One region of the Pseudoalteromonas sp. NJ631 genome, then DNA from elsewhere that is predicted to be linked to it. Evidence: predicted binding sites of a transcription regulator. Region 1 holds the regulator's gene; the other holds the start of a gene.
The links. The regulator sigma-54, encoded in region 1, starts transcription at its own class of promoters, with help from an activator protein. The targets are predictions, from matches to a motif close to GTTGGCACGNNNNTNGNNT.
Positions count from the first base shown of each region.

Region 2: a site for sigma-54 is predicted at 1,426-1,444, ahead of glnA (glutamate--ammonia ligase). Genes of this name have one in related genera too.

Region 1 is NZ_AKXJ01000016.1:49,148-54,089, reverse strand. It holds gene lptC (LPS export ABC transporter periplasmic protein LptC) at 1-63, shown strand, start outside; gene lptA (lipopolysaccharide transport periplasmic protein LptA) at 53-595, shown strand; gene lptB (LPS export ABC transporter ATP-binding protein) at 595-1,320, shown strand; gene A587_RS0120055 (RNA polymerase factor sigma-54) at 1,367-2,866, shown strand; gene hpf (ribosome hibernation promoting factor) at 2,896-3,183, shown strand; gene ptsN (PTS IIA-like nitrogen regulatory protein PtsN) at 3,185-3,643, shown strand; gene rapZ (RNase adapter RapZ) at 3,636-4,502, shown strand; gene A587_RS0120035 (HPr family phosphocarrier protein) at 4,503-4,772, shown strand.
Region 2 is NZ_AKXJ01000020.1:51,317-56,258, reverse strand. It holds gene typA (translational GTPase TypA) at 1-907, opposite strand, end outside; gene glnA (glutamate--ammonia ligase) at 1,503-2,909, shown strand; gene A587_RS0122085 (DUF4124 domain-containing protein) at 3,176-3,682, shown strand; gene glnL (nitrogen regulation protein NR(II)) at 4,215-4,942, shown strand, end outside.

The DNA of each region.
Region 1 (4,942 bases):
GATCTACAAAAGCAAGTGATCGAACTCATCAACCACACAAAGACAATTTATTATGACCAGTAAAATCATTAACAAACTAGTTTTCATCGGCTTGCTTGCAAGTTCTACTCTAGTAATTGCTGCAGAACAAAATGAAGTCATTATTGATGCTGGCCGTCAGCAAGCTCAACTGCAAAGCAACATCGGTATTTTTGAACAGAATGTTGTTATTATTCATGGCAACAGAAAAATAAATGCCGATCGCCTAGAAGTCCATCGCCGCGCGGAGCTTGGTACTAACAAGCAACTGCTTGTTGCAACTGGCAGCCCAGCTATTTTCAGCGAACGTCAACCTGATGGTAATTTGCTAGAAGCCAAAGCAAACGAAATTCGCTACGACGTTGCGGAAGGCACCTTAGTCATTTCTGGCGATGCGGAAATCAATCAAACTGGGCAAAAAATCAATGCTCAGGTCATCACCTATGACATTGAAAAGCAACTGATCAGTGCTGAGCGCTCAGACCAAGAAGATTCCCGTGTAAGAACCATCCTTGTTCCTGTTGATGACAAAAAAGACGCAAAAGATAAAAAAGCGCAGGAAGAAGGTAACAATTAATGAGCGAGCTCAAAGCAACTGGTTTAGCAAAGAGTTATAAAGGCCGCCAGGTCGTCAAAAATGTTGGCTTAAGTGTTCAAGCTGGCAGCATTGTAGGCTTATTGGGCCCGAATGGCGCAGGTAAAACCACGACCTTTTATATGATTGTAGGGTTAGTACCAAGCGACAAAGGTTTTATTCAGATTGATGACGAAGATATCACTTTGCTACCGATGCACAGCCGCGCGCGACTTGGTATTGGTTATCTACCGCAAGAGTCTTCGATCTTTAGAAAACTCACGGTCTATCAAAATTTGATGGCGATTCTAGAAACTCGAAAAGACTTATCTAAAGTTGAAAGAGAAGCTGAACTCAATGAGTTACTGGACGAATTTAATATTCAACACATTCGCGACTCACAGGGCATGGCATTGTCGGGAGGCGAAAGAAGACGCGTAGAAATTGCTCGCGCTTTAGCCGCTAACCCTAAGTTTATCCTGTTAGATGAACCTTTTGCTGGTGTTGATCCTATTTCGGTGTTAGATATAAAGACAATCATAGAGCACCTAAAAAACCGCGGTATCGGTGTGCTAATCACCGATCATAACGTTAGAGAAACACTGGACGTATGTGAAAAAGCCTACATCGTTTCACATGGTGAGTTAATCGCTGCAGGCACGCCAGAACATGTTTTGGCAGATCAAACCGTAAGAGATGTCTACCTAGGCGAACAATTCAAGCTATAGTTAAGACGTAGTATTAATAACTGTTAAAAAGGATTGTTAGAGATACATGAGGCAATCATTACAGCTGCGCATGGGGCAGCAACTTACAATGACTCCACAACTGCAACAAGCCATTCGCTTGCTGCAGCTCAGTACATTGGACCTGCAACAAGAAATACAAGAAGCGTTAGACAGCAATCCATTGTTGGAAGTGGAAGAAGGTGATAATACTGACGGCGAAAACGCTGACCAACACAGTCAAGAAAAGAGCAGTGCTGACGACAATCAAGATTCAAGCGATGAAGTGCAGGTTAGTGACTATGAGATAGACTCAGATACTGCCATGAGCAAAGACACTGTGAGCGATGACCTTGCTATGGATGTCACTTGGGACGAGTATATGAGTGCAGCGCCCGCTGCAAGCTCAGGCCCACTTCCCGATGACGATAATGTTTATCAAGGGGAAACCTCTGAATCTCTTCATGATTATCTCATGTGGCAACTTGAGCTGACACCGTTTAGTCCAACAGATAGAGCGATTGCGATTGCGATTATTGAAGCGGTCGACCTGTCAGGCATTTTAACACTGTCTTGCGAAGACATTTTAGAAAGCATTAATGATGAGAGTAGCGAAGAGCCTATTGAGCTGGATGAAGTCGAAGCCGTGCTCAAACGTATTCAGCTTTTCGATCCTGTCGGTATCGCAGCGCGTAGTTTACAAGAATGCTTGTGTATTCAGCTAAATCAATTCGCCCCAGATACGCCATGGATTGCCGAAACGAAAATGATCCTGACAGAGCATATCGACTTGCTTGCCAGCCGTGACTATCGAACTTTGGCTAAGAAAACGCGCCTTAAAGAAGCCGATCTCAAAGAGGTCATGACGTTAATTCATAGTCTTAACCCAAAACCAGCGGCAAGCATTATTCATGAAGAGCCTGAATATGTGATCCCTGACGTATCGGTAAAAAAAGTAAAAGGTCGTTGGATCGTAGAGCTAAATCCTGATGCTATGCCTAAAATAAGAGTAAACGACCATTATGCTGCGATGTCTAGAACAGCGAAATCCAGCACAGATAGTCAGTTTATTCGCTCACATTTACAAGAAGCAAAGTGGTTTATTAAAAGCTTAGAAAGCCGAAATGATACATTATTAAAAGTTACCAATTGCATTGTGCAACAACAACAGGCATTCTTTGAACATGGCCCCGAAGCAATGCGCCCTATGGTGCTAAATGATGTTGCTGAAATGGTTGAGATGCATGAGTCCACAATTTCCCGTGTGACAACACAAAAATACATGCATACACCTCGGGGAATATTTGAGCTGAAGTACTTCTTCTCTAGCCATGTAAGTACAGAAAATGGAGGTGAGTGCTCTTCTACAGCAATTAGAGCACTTATCAAAAAGCTGATAGCTGCAGAAAATACCGCGAAGCCATTGAGTGACAGCAAAATTGCAGATATCTTAGCTGAGCAAGGAATTAAGGTAGCGAGACGTACGATTGCAAAATATCGTGAATCCCTAGCCATTCCACCGTCAAATCAGCGTAAAAGCTTGATATAAGACGTAAAACCCAAGAAGGAAAAATGCTTATGCAACTAAATCTAACTGGTCGCCATGTAGAAATTACTGACTCATTAAGAGACTATGTCACCAACAAGTTTGCGAAGCTAGAAAGGCACTTTGATCATATCAATAACGTGCATGTGATCCTTGATGTCGAGAAGCTAGTACAAAAAGCAGAAGCAACATTACACGTAAACGGCGGCGAGCTATTTGCATCAACAGAGCATCAAGATATGTATGCCGCAATTGATGGCCTCATCGACAAGCTAGATCGTCAAGTTATTAAACACAAAGAGAAGCTCACTCGACACTAAGATGAAATTAAGTGAATTAGTGAACAAGGACTGCAGTAAAGCTGCGGTCCTTTTTAATAGCAAAAAACGTATTTTAGAATACATCAGCGAACTGGCTCATAGCCAAATTCCAAATACCAGTCAGCATGCTATCTTAGACGCTTTAATGGCGCGAGAGAAATTAGGCAGCACAGGGATCGGTAAAGGTATTGCCATTCCTCATGGTCGACTTGAGGGTTTGGATAAAATCCTTGCAATGGTGCTTGTTAGCGAGCAAGGGATCCAGTTTGAAGCCATAGATAAGCAGCCTGTCGATATTTTTGTCGCGTTCATCGTACCCGAAGGTGATAATCAACAGCACCTGAAGACCTTAGCGGCGATTGCTGATACACTCAAAGACAAGTCTTTTTGCAAAATGCTTAGGCAAGCAAAAAGTGATGACGAGTTATATGCAGTGATCCAAGGTGAACTTGATGAGTGATGAAGAAAAAGGACTCGAGCTTATCATTATCAGTGGCCGCTCAGGCTCTGGTAAATCTGTAGCGCTTCGAGTATTGGAAGACTTAGGCTACTATTGTGTAGATAACATTCCAGTCAATTTACTGCCGTCTTTAGTCCGCAGCGTTTCCGACAATTATAATAAAATTGCAGTCAGTATTGATGTTAGAAACTTGCCTAAAGAACAGGACGAGTTTAATGACATTCTTGAATACTTGCCTGGTTTCGCCAAACCTACCCTGTTTTATTTAGACAGTGACGATCAAACCCTGATAAAACGCTTCTCAGAAACACGCCGTTTGCACCCTCTTTCACTACATAATCTTCCATTAGATGTTGCGATAAAGAAAGAACGGGAATTGTTAGACGTGTTGATCACACGCGCTGATTTTCTCATTGATACTACAGGCCTGAGCGTTCATCAACTTGCGGAAGATATCCGCGAAAAAATCTTAGGTAAGAAAGACAAACAACTCATTATTACCTTTGAATCTTTCGGCTTTAAACACGGCATCCCAAAACAAGCGGATTACGTTTTTGATGCGCGCTTTTTGCCCAACCCACATTGGGAGCCTGAGCTTAAGCCGCTAACTGGCCTAGATCAGCCAGTCAAAGACTATTTGTCGAGTCACAGCATCGTGCAAAAGTTTACTTGGCAGATCCAAACCTTTGTACAAACTTGGTTACCACACTTAGAGCGTAACAATCGCAGTTATCTAACGATCGCAATAGGATGTACTGGTGGGCAACATCGCTCGGTATACTTAGCGCAAACCATTGGCGAGCGATTTGCAAAAACCCATCCCAACGTCAAAATTCGCCACCGTGAGCAAGAGGGTTAAATGTTAGAAGATACGTTTTTAATCCAGAACAAGCTCGGCCTGCACGCTCGAGCAGCGACGGTTCTTGCGCAATTAGCAACCCAATTTGATGCCGAAGTGACCTTATATCAAGGAGACAAAAGTGCTGCTGCTGACAGCGTACTAGCGCTGTTGTTACTTGAAAGCAGCCAAGGAAAAGAAGTACGAGTGGTTTGTGAAGGTCCTGATGCTCAGTATGCACTAGACGCCATTGGTGGACTAATAGAAAATAAATTTAATGAATCCGAGTAACTTGGGCTACTAGCACCAAAATAGCACTAAGGTCTGATTCATTTATTCCCTGCTAATCTCCCCCTCCGTAACCAGACAGGTCTAATACCAATTAGTCTTAATACTTACTCAGTTTGAAGGAGCAAATCTGACGCTAACTGTGTTAAAAATCTTTCATTTTGAACAACTAA
Region 2 (4,942 bases), on a different contig from region 1:
CAGACAGTGGCGGTAGTGCTTCAACGTTATTCTGACAACAGATAGTATCAGAGATTTTCAGCTCACCAAGACCTGTGATTGCGATGATATCACCCGCAGTTGCTTGCTCAACTTCGTGACGATCAAGACCTAAGTAACCAAGTACTTGGCCAACTTTACCGTTACGCGTCTTACCATCAGCACCTACAATAGTCACTTGTTGGTTAGGCTTAACTGAACCGCGTTTAATACGGCCAACACCGATAACACCTACGTATGAGTTGTAATCAAGCTGAGAAATTTGCATCTGGAACGGACCTTCAGGATCCGCGTTAGGCGCTTCAACTTCGTCTACGATAGCTTGGAACATTGGTTCCATATTGTCAGACGGCTCATCTAGGTCAAGTGTTGCCCAACCGTTGATTGCTGATGCGTAGATCACTTTAAAGTCTAGCTGTTCGTCAGTTGCACCTAAGTTATCGAATAGATCAAAAACTTGGTCCATTACCCAATCAGGACGAGCACCCGGCTTGTCGATTTTGTTGATTACAACAATAGGCTTAAGACCCTGAGCAAACGCCTTTTGCGTTACGAAACGCGTTTGAGGCATCGGACCTTCTTGTGCATCAACTAGTAGTAATACTGAGTCAGCCATCGAAAGAACACGTTCTACTTCACCACCGAAGTCGGCGTGTCCTGGAGTATCTACGATATTGATACGGTAGTCGTTCCACTTGATTGCGGTATTTTTTGCAAGGATGGTGATACCACGCTCTCTTTCAAGATCGTTTGAGTCCATCACTCGCTCTTCATTACCACCGCGCTGCTGTAGTGTACCTGATTGCTCAAGTAGCTTGTCTACAAGCGTTGTTTTACCGTGGTCTACGTGCGCGATAATCGCGATATTTCTTAACTTTTCGATGCTCATATTATTACTCAGTGAAGTTGGCCCTCAGTGATCCTAGTCGATCTACGCAAAAATGCGCGTTGAGATTGCCCGATTGAGAATTAAAGGTCGCGTATTATCTACTATTAATGTGACAGATGAAAGTTTATCCAACATTTTTTTCAATAATCCTGATTGGTGCGCGCATAAATCAACAACCTAGTGTGGCTTCAGCACTACTTTTTAAGCTTTTGCAGAGGGTTTGTCATTCCTGCCATATGTGTAAGAATTTCAACGCCAAAAGAGGATTTTCATCTGTCGGCAAATTTGGTTCCTGTAACTTTGGGCTTTTACTTCACAGCTTCAATAAACTAGTTTTTGCTTTATCTGTGCTCTTAAACTATACCAATGCTTAACTTAAGCGAAAACGGCTATCACAGGGAATCGCTTGCACCAACATCGCGCACCACAATGAAACATTTACGCACCAAATTAGTGCACCAAGCTAATCCCTAAATTTCCCAAAAGTTAAAAATCATTATTTATCAAAAACTTAAAAACATGGCACAGATCACGCTTATCTGTGTGCAATTGCAGTACATTGCAGCAAAAAATAACCCAACGAGTCGGAGGACACATGTCACAATCGGTTTTAGATTTTATTAAAGAGCACGACGTAAAATTTGTTGATTTACGTTTCACAGATACAAAAGGTAAAGAACAACACGTATCGATCCCACATCATCAAGCCGATGAAGACTTCTTTGAAGACGGCAAAATGTTTGACGGCTCATCTATCGCTGGTTGGAAAGGCATCAACGAATCTGACATGGTACTTATGCCTGACGCAGAAAGCGCTAAGCTAGACCCATTCGCAGAAGAAACAACGCTTATCGTTCGTTGTGACGTGGTTGAACCAAACACACACCAAGGTTATGAGCGTGACCCACGTTCAGTAGCTAAACGCGCTGAAGAGTTCATGCGTTCAACGGGCATTGCAGACACCGTATTATTCGGTCCAGAGCCAGAGTTCTTCTTGTTTGACGATGTTAAATTTAAAACTGACATGTCTGGCTCAATGTACAAAATCGATGCTGAAGAAGCAGCTTGGAACTCAGACAAGCACTACGAAGGCGGCAACACAGGTCACCGCCCTGGCGTAAAAGGTGGTTACTTCCCCGTAGCACCGGTAGACTCGTCTAATGATTGGCGTGCAGCTACTTGTTTGGTACTTGAAGAAATGGGCCACGTTGTTGAAGCGCACCACCACGAAGTAGCAACTGCTGGTCAAAATGAGATTGCGACTCGCTTTAATACTATGGTGACTAAAGCAGACGAAATCCAAGAGATGAAGTACGTTATCCACAACATGGCTCACCTATACGGTAAGACAGCAACCTTTATGCCTAAGCCAATTGTTGGTGATAATGGTTCAGGTATGCACTGTCACCAATCACTTGCTAAAGACGGCAAGAACATCTTCGCAGGCGACAAGTACGGCGGCCTATCTGAAGAAGCGCTTTACTACATTGGTGGTATCATTAAGCATGCTAAAGCAATCAATGCATTCACTAACCCAGCAACAAACTCTTATAAGCGTCTAGTACCAGGGTTTGAAGCGCCAGTTATGCTTGCATACTCAGCACGTAACCGTTCAGCATCAATCCGTATCCCTGTGATCCCATCAGAGAAAGGTCGTCGTATCGAAGTACGCTTCCCAGATCCTGCGGCTAACCCATACCTAGCTTTCGCAGCTCAGTTGATGGCTGGTCTTGACGGTATCCGCAATAAGATCCACCCTGGTGATGCAATGGATAAAGATTTGTACGACCTACCAGCGGAAGAAGCAGCAGAAATCCCAACTGTTGCAGCATCACTTGATGAAGCGCTTGCTTCTCTAGATGCTGACCGTGAGTTCTTAACTCAAGGTGGCGTATTCACTGACGACCTAATCGATGCATATATCGCACTTAAGTCGAAAGAAGTTGAAAAATTAAACATGACAACTCACCCAGTTGAGTTCGAAATGTACTATAGCGTTTAATCGCTAACCGACTACTACGCTCAATACTGTCGTATTGAGCTTGTAGAGCCAAAACTCATTATGCGTTTCTGGCACTCTTAATCATATGTGTTCTCAAGCCCGTTGTTACGGGCTTTTTTAATGCAATTCAAAAGCTTAAAGAAATTCGCCTTTATGTTGTCATTATGGGAATTATTCATTTGTAACTCGCAATTCCAACTGCGCTATACTACAGTATGAACAGTAGTTTACTGTGGAGATTTGTGGTGCGTCAGTGGTTTCTTATAATGTCGGTTAGCATGACGCTAGCCCTAACAAGCATTGATGCTGCAGCAGAGTCCAATCCAAAAATCTATCGCTGGAAAGACAAAAACGGCCATTGGGTCTATTCGGATGTACCGCAACCTGGCTCGAAAGAAGTCAAACTCAATGCCAATGCCCTAACCATGCCAAGTGTTGATACCAAAATTCTTGAGCAAACGGACACGACACCAACTATTCAATATACAGCTAAAATCACTTCCCCAGAGCATGAGCAAACTATCCGTGATAATAGCGGCAGCGTATACGTAACAGGCACTATAGAACCAAGATTTACCCAAGGACTAAGCGTGCAACTGTTTCTCAACGGAACAGCCATAGGGCCAAAACAAAGTAATACTCAGTTTTCTCTGCGTGGTATCAATCGTGGCGAGCACTCTTTGGTTATGAAAGTGTTTAATCAAAAAGGCATGTTAGTCGCCCAAAGCGATGCTCATAAGTTCTTTTTGCACCGCAATACCGTGAATAATTAAAGCGATATTGCTTACCTACACTGACTTTCAACCAGTAGTTGCAAACATACTATGCTCATTTCCTCTGGTATTGAGGAAGCCAAATTCGACATGTCATTGTGTTCAATCCACAACCTTTGCTCACCAACCTGAACTTGATAGTAGACCTCGGCCTTTGTTCGCAATAAATATTTATCTCGCCAGTTAGGTTGGACGACCCGTATCACACCTGTAAGGGTGGCTTTCTCGCCATTCGTAGCTCGATGTACACTCACAGCTTGAGGAGGAAAGCAGTCACCCTGTTCGGTAACATACTTAGCGCTTTGAAAGTCACACCCGCTCATGCAAAACGTGACAAAAAGACTCCCCCCACAGACACGAGCTAGATGTATACTAATAGTCTCGGCACCTTAAAGTTGGCATGCTTTATTAATAACAAGTTTAGGATACGAGTTCGAAAACCCCTAGTTTCTGAGCTTAAGTAATAATTTACTTCAATGAATGCAAAGCTATGCTATTCTCATTGCACCACATTGGTGCACGGTGAACATATATGGATCAACATAACTCGATTGACTTGGATAAAGTTTGGCAATCTCTCTCAACCGCGATTTTAGTGCTCGATCAAAATTTAATGATCCACTATGCCAATTACAGCAGTAGTGAACTGCTGGGACTCAGCACTAAACGGCTTGTTGGACTGGCGATTGATAGTGTGTTTAATCATCATCATATAGACCTGCCTCGGCTCTCTAAATACGTGCTACAAGATGGTGTAGACTGCCAGCAACACAGGGTAGACGTGGTATTCGTAGATAATCGTGTTGCGACACTAAGTCTGCATGCCAGACGAGTTTACCTTGCAGAAAAGGCGTATATTTTAGTGGAATGTCGCCGTGTTGATGATGCCCTGCGTTATGACCAAGCATCCAATCAAATGCACCAATTTCAGGCAGCTCGAAACCTCATTCGCGGTCTTGCCCATGAAATAAAAAATCCACTTGGTGGGATCCGCGGTGCGGCGCAATTATTGCAGTACGAAACTGATCAACAAGAACGGGAAGAATGTGCCACGCTCATTATTGAGCAAGCAGATAGATTGCGCGAGTTGGTAGATAGATTACTTGGACCCAATCAGTTACCACAAAAAGAGCCGTGTAATATCCATCAGTCGTTAGAATCGGTGATTAAATTAACCACCTTGGAGCGCGATGCCGATATCATCTTGGTAAAAGATTATGATCCCAGTATTCCAGCCATTGTGATAGATCAAGCCAAAAT